One region of the Streptomyces sp. NPDC096310 genome, then DNA from elsewhere that is predicted to be linked to it. Evidence: riboswitches for the same ligand, from Rfam matches in the RefSeq annotation. Region 1 holds a riboswitch; the other holds the start of a gene.
What was found. A riboswitch is a leader RNA that binds a small molecule or an ion and turns the genes downstream of it on or off. The one in region 1 is predicted to bind cobalamin.

Region 1 (4,683 bases):
CGGGCAAAGCGAGCGCCTCACTTTCCAGAACCGTGGCCTTCCATGCGCCGCCCAGCCCATTGCGCTCGTTCGTGTGCAGGTGCGGGTTTTCCGTATCGCCGCGCCCGCCCCGCCCGGATAGTGGAGGGGCAAGCGGCCCGAGAGCCGGAGACCGGAGAGCAGAGGAGGGCGCCATGCGTACCGTTGAGGCGACCAACCGTGTCCAGCTCGTCTTCTCGCTGTTCGACGCCGACGGGAACGGCTATCTGGAGGCCGCCGACTTCGAGCTGATGGGACGCCGGGTGGTCGCGGCGGTGCCCACGGCACCCGACGCCCGGAAACGCGCGCTGCTCGACGCCTTCCAGCGGTACTGGACGACCCTCGTCACCGAACTGGACACCGACGGCGACGGGCGGGTCGGCCAGGAGGAGTTCACCGCCTGCGTGCTGGCGCCGGAGCGGTTCGCGTCGACGGTCGACGCGTTCGCCGAGGCGTTCGCCGGTCTCGGCTCCCTGGAGGAGGACGGCCTTGTCACCCGTCCCGTCTTCGGTGGCCTGATGAGGGGCGTCGGCTTCCGGCAGCCCAACATCGACGCCCTGTTCGACGCCCTCGACCCCACGGACGACGACCGTGTCGCGGTGGACATCTGGGCGGACGCCATCAGGGACTTCTACCGCCCCGAGAAGGCCGGTATCCCCGGGGACCACCTGACCGCGGGCCTGTTCCGGTGACCCCGCCCGCCGCCGGTACGGCACCGGAGCCGGCCCTCGGGGTGGCCGGGGGCGTGGGCAGGACCGCCCTCATGGTGGCCGCCGCCCGCGCCATCGAGACCCACCGCCCGGACGCCCTGGCACGGGACGAGTTCGCGGAGCGCTTCGTCCGGGCGGCACCGGCCTCGGCCGGCTGGCCGGTCCGCCCCGACCAGGTCCCCGGCGGGAACGCCGACCCGCTCTGGGGCCGCCTCGGCCGGTACTTCGCCCTGCGCACCCGGGTCCTGGACGACCATCTGCTCCGTACGGCGGACACGGGCGTGCGCCAGGTGGTGCTGCTGGGCGCGGGGCTGGACTCCCGGGCGTTCCGGCTCGGCTGGCCGCCCGGCTGTGTGGTCCACGAGATCGACACCGCCGAGATGCTGGCCTTCAAGCAGGCCGTACTCGACGGGTCGGGTGCCGTCCCCGTGGCCGAGCGCAGACCGGTCGCGGCCGATCTCCGGTTCGACTGGGCCGACGCGCTGATCGCCGCGGGGCTCGACCCGGCCGTACCGACCGCCTGGCTCGTCGAGGGGCTGCTGCTGTACCTCCCGGCGGCGGCCGAGCGGAATCTCATCGCGACGGTGGACCGGCTGAGCGCGCCCGGGAGCACACTGGCGTACGAGATCAAGAACCTGGAGGGTGCGGACGTACGCGCCAGTCCCGTCTACACCACGACGAAGGCGCGGATCGACATCGATCTGCCGGCTCTCTTCGACCCGGATCCGCGCCCCGCGTCGGCCGCCGAGCTCGCCCGGCGGGGCTGGACGGTCTCGGTCCGCTCGCCGTTCGATTTCACCCGCCTCCACGGCCGCGGCCCGCTCCCCGAGCCGGACGACGCGCTGGCCGCCAACCGCTGGATCTTCGCGGAGACGCCGGGCTCGTGATCCACCTCACATTCCGGAATGTGAACACATTCGTCCGGCGGGTTGCCCACGCTCTAGCCTGGCGGATGTAGCTGGTTCGCCCTGCCATCCAGGCAGACGCGTCGTAAGAGGGAACCCGGTGGGAATCCGGGACTGCCCCGCAGCGGTGAGCGGGAACGACCGCCGTCATACGCACTGGATCCGACGTACAGGGTCCGGGAAGCGACGGCCAGTAGGTGTCTGCCCCGGCAGACGTGCCCGCGAGTCCGAAGACCTGCCCGTTGCCCGTACGCGACCGATCGCGTGCGGATATCCCGGTGACCTCGTGGGCGGGTCGGCGTACATACCGGACGGACCAGCGCGCCCGAGGCGCCGTCTCGACCGTCGGGTTCGTCACCCTTTCGCGCCCACGTCCCGTCCCCGGGATGTTCAGGAGTCATCTCGCGAAGGAGATTTCCGTGACGACACAGTCCGCGGCCGCGGCAGCACGGGCCACCGTGTACGGCTACCCCCGCCAGGGCCAGAACCGGGAACTGAAGAAGGCCGTCGAGGGGTACTGGAAGGGCCGCGTCACCGCCGGCGCCCTCCGGGAGACGGCGGCCGGTCTGCGCCGGGCCAACTGGCGGCAGATGGCGGACGCCGGAGTCCACGAGGTGCCCACCGGCGACTTCTCGTACTACGACCACGTCCTGGACACCAGCGTCATGGTCGGCGCCGTACCCGAGCGGCACCGGGCGGCCGTCGCGGCCGACGCACTCGGCGGCTACTTCGCGATGGCCCGCGGCACCAAGGATGTGGCGCCGCTGGAGATGACCAAGTGGTTCGACACGAACTACCACTACCTCGTCCCCGAACTCGGCCCCGACACCGTCTTCACCGCCGACTCCACCCGGCAGGTCGCCGAGCTGACCGAGGCACTGACGCTGGGGCACACCGCCCGCCCGGTCCTGGTCGGCCCCGTCACCTATCTCCTGCTCTCCAAGCCCGCCCCCGGCGTGCCCGCCGGATTCGAGCCGCTGACGCTGCTGGACCGGCTGCTGCCCGTCTACGCGGAGGTCCTCGCCGATCTGCGCGCGGCCGGCGCCGCGTGGGTACAGCTCGACGAGCCCGCGCTGGTCCAGGACCGTACGCGCGCCGAGCTGGACGCCGCCGCCCGCGCCTACCGCGACCTCGGCAACCGCACCGACCGGCCCCAGCTGCTGGTGGCCTCGTACTTCGACCGGCTCGGCGACGCGCTGCCCGTCCTGGCGAAGGCCCCCGTCGAGGGGCTGGCGCTGGACTTCACCGACGCCGCCGCGGCCAACCTCGACGACCTCGCCGCCGCGGGCGGACTCCCCGGCAAGCGGCTCGTCGCGGGCGTCGTCAACGGCCGCAACATCTGGATCAACGACTACGAGAAGTCCCTCGCGACCCTCGCCACCCTCCTCGGTCTGGCCGCCCGGGTCGATGTGGCCGCCTCCTGCTCCCTCCTGCACGTCCCGCTCGACACCGCGGCCGAACGGGACATCGACCCGCGGGTGCTGCGCTGGCTCGCCTTCGCCCGGCAGAAGACCGCCGAGATCGTCACCCTGGCGAAGGGGCTGGCCCAGGGCACCGGCGCCATCACCGCCGAGCTGGCCGACAACCGGGCCGACCTCGCCTCCCGTACGGATTCCCCCCTCACCCACGACCCGGCCGTACGGGCCAGGACCGCCGCCGTCACCGACGCCGACGGCCGCCGCGCCCAGCCGTACCCGGAGCGGGCCGCCGCGCACCGCGCCCACCTGGGACTGCCGCTGCTGCCGACGACCACCATCGGCTCGTTCCCGCAGACCGACGAGCTGCGCACCGCCCGCGCCGACCTGCGGGCCGGCCGGATCGACACCGCCGGGTACGAGGAGCGCATCAAGGCCGAGATCCAGGAGGTCATCGCCTTCCAGGAGAAGGCCGGGATCGATGTCCTGGTCCACGGTGAGCCCGAGCGCAACGACATGGTGCAGTACTTCGCCGAGCAGCTCACCGGCTATCTCGTCACGCGGCACGGCTGGGTGCAGTCCTACGGCACCCGCTATGTCCGTCCGCCGGTACTGGCCGGGGACATCTCCCGCCCCGGACCCATGACGGTGCGCTGGACGACGTACGCCCAGTCGCTCACGTCACGCCCGGTCAAGGGCATGCTCACCGGCCCCGTCACCATGCTCGCCTGGTCCTTCGTCCGCGACGACCAGCCGCTCGGCGACACCGCCCGCCAGGTCGCCCTCGCCCTGCGCGACGAGGTCGCCGATCTGGAGGCAGGCGGCGCCTCGGTGATCCAGGTCGACGAACCGGCCCTGCGCGAGACCCTGCCCCTGCGCGCCGCCGGCCGCGCCGCCTACCTGGACTGGGCGACCGAGTCCTTCCGCCTCACCACCAGCGGCGTGCTCCCGGACACCCAGATCCACACGCACATGTGCTACGCCGAGTTCGGCGACATCGTCCAGGCCATCGACGACCTCGACGCCGACGTCATCAGCCTGGAGGCCGCCCGCTCCCATATGCAGGTCGCCCACGAACTCGCCGCCCACGGCTACCCGCGCGAGGCCGGACCCGGCGTGTACGACATCCACTCCCCGCGCGTACCGAGCGCACGGGAAGCCGCCGATCTGCTGCGGGCCGGCCTCAAGGCCATCCCCGCCGACCGGCTGTGGGTCAACCCGGACTGCGGCCTGAAGACCCGCGGCTGGCCCGAGACCATGGCCTCCCTGGAGAACCTGGTCACCGCCGCCCGTACGGTCCGCGGCGAACTCCCCGCGTCCTGACCGAGGAGCGGACAGAAGGCCGGGGTGCCTACGGGCGCCCCGGCCCCCGCGTCGCCCGCACGCGGCTCACCGTCTCCCGCCGACCAGGCCGGACTCCCAGGCCCAGGCGGCGATCTCCACCCGGTTGCGGGCGGGCAGTTTGATCTGCACGTTGCCGAGATGGGTCTTCACCGTGCCCACCGAGATGGAGAGTTCGGTGGCGATCTCCGCGTTGGTCAGCCCCCTCGCCACCAGACGCACCAGGTCCTTCTCCCGTTCGGAGAGCGCGGTGTCCGGCTTGCGGGGCGCGGGCGCGGAGCCGTGGAACTGCCG
Region 2 (4,683 bases), on a different contig from region 1:
CAGGGCGCGGGCCGCGTGCGGCAGGACGAGCCCGACGAAGCCGATGGCGCCCGCCGAGGAGACCAGCGCGGCCGTCAGCAGCGCGGTGGCGCAGAGCAGGACCAGGCGCGTACGGGCGACGGAGACACCGAGGTGGCCCGCGGCGTCCTGCCCGAAGACGAACGCGTCGAGCGTGCGCGCGTACCCGCCGCACACCACCAGCGCCACCACGAGGACCGCGCCGCAGACCTGGACATCGGTCCAGCCGGCGCCGCCGAGCGAGCCGAGCAGCCAGAACAGCACCCCGCGGGTGGTCTCCGCGTCGGCGGCGGTCATCACGACGAAGGAGGTGAGCGCGGAGAAGAGCTGCATCGCGGCGACCCCGGAGAGCACCACCCGGTCCGTCGTCCCGCCCAGTGTGTGACTGAGCGCCAGCACCATCGCGAACGAGCACAGCGCGCCGAGGAACGCCCCGCCAGAGATGGACAGCGCCCCTCCCCCGGCCCCGAGCACCACCACCAGGACCGCGCCGGTGGACGCCCCCGAGGAGACACCGAGGACGAAGGGGTCGGCGAGCGGGTTGCGCAGCAGGGACTGCATGATCGCGCCACACACCGCGAGCCCGGCGCCGCACACCGCGGCGAGCAGGGTGCGCGGCAGCCGCAGGTTCCAGACGATGCCGTCACGGATCGGGGTGAGGGGCGACTCGCCCCGGCCCAGATGCGCGGCGACGACCGACCAGACGTCGCCCACCCGGATGTCCGCGGGCCCGATGGTGATCGCCACGGCGACGGAGAGCGCGAGCGCGGCGAGGGCACAGGCCCAGCCTGCCGGGCGGAGCCAGGCCGCCGTCCGGATCCGGTGGAACCGGCCGTCCTGGGCCGGGGCGGACGGTGCGGACGGGTCCGGGGACGCGTGCGGCGCGGCGGGCGTCCCCGACGCCCGTTCCGTGGTTTTCACGCGGCGGGCGCGTACGCGCGCAGCGCCGCCGCCACCCGCTCGACGCCCTCCACCGTACGGATGCTCGGGTTCATCGCCTGGCCGCTGAGCCGGACGTACCGCCGGTGCTTCACCGCGTCCATGTTCCTGGTGGCCGGGTTGGTCTCCAGGAACTCGATCTTCTTGGCCGCCGTCTCGGCCGTCTCCGACCTGCGGGAGAGATCCCCGATCACCAGGAAGTCCGGGTTCCGGTCGGCGACCGTCTCCCAGTTGATCTGGGGCCACTCGTCATGGGTGGAGTCGAAGACGTTCTTGGCACCGACGGTCCGCGTGATGATGCCGGGCGCCCCGCAGCAGCCGCCCATGTAGGGGGCCTCGGAGTTGGCGAACCAGTAGAGGAAGGTGGTCTCCGCCGCCTTCTTGGTGTCGATCCCGGCGACCGCCTTGTTCATCCGTTCCTTCAGGCTCCGGACGAGCGTGGCGCCCCGCTCCTCGACGTCGAACACCCTGGCCAGATCGCGGATCTCGCCGTAGATGTCCTCCATCGTCAGCGGCGTCGCGCGCGATCCGTCGGTGTCGCCGGAGTTGTCCTTGGCGCAGTCGGACGGGGAGACATAGGTCGGCACGCCCAGCTTCCCGAACTGCGCGCGCGTGGCCACACCGCCCTTGCCCAGGGTGGATTCGAAGGAGGAGGCGACGAAGTCGGGCTCGGTGTCGAGGACCTTCTCGAAGGACGGATTGTTGTCGGCCAGCCGCTCGACCTCGGCATTCTCCTTCTCCAGCCCCTTGGGCAGCGGGTCCGTCCAGGTGGCGGTGCCGGCCATCCGGTCACCGAGGCCGAGGGAGAGCATGATCTCCGTGGTGCCCTGGTTGAGCGAGACGGCCCGCTCGGGCGGCGCGTCGATCCGTACCTTCTGACCGCAGTTGGTGACGGTACGGGGATAACCGGCGGCCCCGGACCTGGCCTCCGCCCCGGAACCCGATCCGGCCCCGGAGGCGCTGTCCCGGGTGGTGGTCGTCCCCTGTCCGCCGCAGCCGGTCAGCAACAGGGCGCCGGCCGCGAGGAGAAGAGTGGTACGGCGGGCAAGGCGTGCGATCGGCACGGAGTCGTTCCTCTGCGTCGAGGGCCCATGCGCGGAGCCCGGTCGTACGGTGCTCCCCCGCCACGGGACGCGGACGGAGGCCGCCAGCAGGTCTTCGGACTCGGGGTCATCCGGACGGGAGCGCCTTCCCGGACTGCCGTCCAGTGGCCGATGCCCCGCCCGTCGCCCTCACCGCTGCGCGTCAGCTCCGGATTCGCACCGGATTCCCTGACCCACGTACATGGGTTCGACTGGCCTCGGCAAGCTATCACAGGCGTTTTCCCGCCCCCCTGCGGCACTTTCCGGCGCTTTCCGCCCGGTGGCGGCCCGCGCGGCGGACAATGGGGCATGGCCGAAACCGCGCCCGTGAAGGTCGCCCTGATCGACGACCATCCCGTGGTCCTCGCGGGCATCGAGTCCTGGTACGCGGCATCGGAGCGGCCGATCGCGGTGACCGCCAAGGGCCCCGATCTGTCGGTGGCGACGAGCGGGCCAGGGCGGGACGCGGACGTCGTGGTGCTGGACCTCCAGCTCGGCCCGGGCAGGTCGGCAGGGCTGCCCGCCTACCCCGAGCTGCGGCAACTCGTCGCGCGGGAGCGGCAGGTGATCGTCTACACCATGCAGGACAGCCAGGAGACCGCGCTGACCTGTCTGGATCTGGGCGCGTTCACCTACCTCACCAAGGCGGAGGGCGAACGGCACCTCATGGCGGCGACCCTGGCGGCGGCCGACTGCCGCCCGTACACCCCGCCCGCGCTGGCCGGGGCGTTCGGCAGCGACGCGCGCAAGGGGCGGCCCGCGCTCACCCCGCGTGAGGTGGAGGTGCTGCTGGAGTGGTTCCAGTCGGAGTCCAAGGCGATGGTCGGGGCGAGCCTGGGGCTCTCGGTCCGTACGGTGAACACCTATCTGGAGCGGGTCAGGATCAAGTACGCCAACGCGGGCCGGCCCGCGACGACCAAGGCCAATCTGGTCGCGCGGGCCATTCAGGACGGGCTGACATCGCTGGACGAGCTGTGACCCCGGGCGCCGGGGACGGCGGCGACCACGTCGTCGGCGCCGCCGGCGCCGGCCGAAGCGACCCTGCCGCCCGGAGCGGCGCCGTCGCTCGCAGCGGCTCCGTCGGCAGCGGTGTCGAGGACGCAGGACGCCTCGACCAGCAGCCGCCCCTCGCTGCGTACGGTACGCACCCGCACCCCCTGCTCGGCCGCGTCCGGGATCTCCGTCAGCGCCGTCGCCGGGCCGTCCGTCACCACGCTCACCCGCACCAGGCCGCCGCTGCGCACCACCGTGGCGCGGGCGCTGTGCTCGGCGGTCGCCAGCGCGGCGAGCACCGGCTCGGTGAGCGCGCGGCGCAGCCGCCGGTCCACCGGGGCCGAGGCCCCGCGTACGGCGAGCTGTACGTCGACGCCCTGGCGTTCGGCGACGTCGATACCGGCCCGTAGTTCGTGGAGCAGCGGATCGTGCGCGTGGTCGCGCTCCGCGAAGAGCCGCCGCAGCCGCGCGGCCTCGACGGCGGAGCGGCGCCGTACCGCCCCGTCCCCCGGGTCGAGCGCACCGTCCGCGAGCCCGGTCAGCAACGGCAGGACGGAGCGGCCGAGTTCGGCGTAGCGGGCCCGCTGGTCGGCGTGGACCTGGGCGGCGACGGCGGCCTCCGTACGGACGCGCTCCTGTTCGCGCCCTGTGGCGCTCGCGGCGGCGGCGCACTCCCCGAGCGACCGGGCGAGCATCGCGGCGGCCACCTGGAAGGTGCAGATGGCCAGGGCGCTGACGGCCATCCCGGAGGCGGCCTCACGGGTCGGCACCCCGGCGAGCAGCAACTGACCGAGCGTCACGGCGAGATGGCCGCCGATGAAGACCAGCGTCGGCCCCAGCCCGGCGTCGAAGAGCAGCAGCACCCCGAACCAGCCGATCTCCAGGAACGTCCAGTGCGGGGTGCCGATGAAGTCCTCCACGGGCAGCCGGCTGGTGGCGACGGTCGACGCCACGACGGTGCAGGTCAGACCGAGCACCACCCACGGGCGCGGCCGGCCGCGCCCATCGGCGCCGAGCAGCGCGTCCACCATGATCAGAAGGGTCAGCAGGGTGAACGCGAAGAGCTGGACCCAGGGCTGGTCGTAGCCGCGCAGGCTGGCGAGCAGGGCGGGCAGGGCGAGCCCGAGGTGCACGGCGGTGAGGATGAACAGCCCGGCCACCCGCAGCCCGGCGCGCATGTCCCGGGCGATCCGGTCGGTCAGCGGATCGGCGCCGACGCCGTCCGCCTCCTTGCCGGCAGGGGCAGGTGACCGCGCGTCAGACACGGGGCCACTCCAGCCGTACGGTCGTGCCCTCGCCGGGGCGGGAGGCGATCGTGGCCCGGCCGCCCGCCGACTCCATCCGCTCGACGATCGAACGGGTCAGTCCCCGGCGGTGCGCCGGTACGCGCGCCCGGTCGAAGCCGGTGCCCTCGTCGCGGACGACGACGGTGACGGTGTCCCCGTCCCGGACCGCCGTCACCGTCGCGACACCGACGCCCGCGTGCCGGTCCACATTGCGCAGGGCCTCCCCCAGGGAGCCGCGCAGCGCGACGGCGGCGGCGCGCGGGACCGGGCCCAGGGAGCCGGGCGCACGGTCGAACGCGATGTGTACGGAGAGCGGGTGGCCGTCGAGCTCCGCGAGCAGCTCCCGCGTCAGGTCGGCCAGGCCG

Region 2: it holds a riboswitch for cobalamin, as region 1 does, so the genes downstream of both, ACIQ7D_RS11910 (ABC transporter substrate-binding protein) here and metE (5-methyltetrahydropteroyltriglutamate--homocysteine S-methyltransferase) in region 1, are expected to answer to the same signal.

What each region holds. Positions count from the first base shown of each region.
Region 1 is NZ_JBIWFO010000007.1:134,620-139,302, reverse strand. Features, by position in the region: gene ACIQ7D_RS16780 (EF-hand domain-containing protein) at 174-710, shown strand; gene ACIQ7D_RS16775 (SAM-dependent methyltransferase) at 707-1,615, shown strand; cobalamin riboswitch at 1,689-1,891, shown strand; gene metE (5-methyltetrahydropteroyltriglutamate--homocysteine S-methyltransferase) at 2,053-4,371, shown strand; gene ACIQ7D_RS16765 (response regulator) at 4,438-4,683, opposite strand, start outside.
Region 2 is NZ_JBIWFO010000004.1:198,595-203,277, forward strand. Features, by position in the region: gene ACIQ7D_RS11905 (FecCD family ABC transporter permease) at 1-837, opposite strand, end outside; gene ACIQ7D_RS11910 (ABC transporter substrate-binding protein) at 936-2,021, opposite strand; cobalamin riboswitch at 2,089-2,271, opposite strand; gene ACIQ7D_RS11915 (DNA-binding response regulator) at 2,349-3,017, shown strand; gene ACIQ7D_RS11920 (hypothetical protein) at 2,984-4,297, opposite strand; gene ACIQ7D_RS11925 (sensor histidine kinase) at 4,290-4,683, opposite strand, start outside.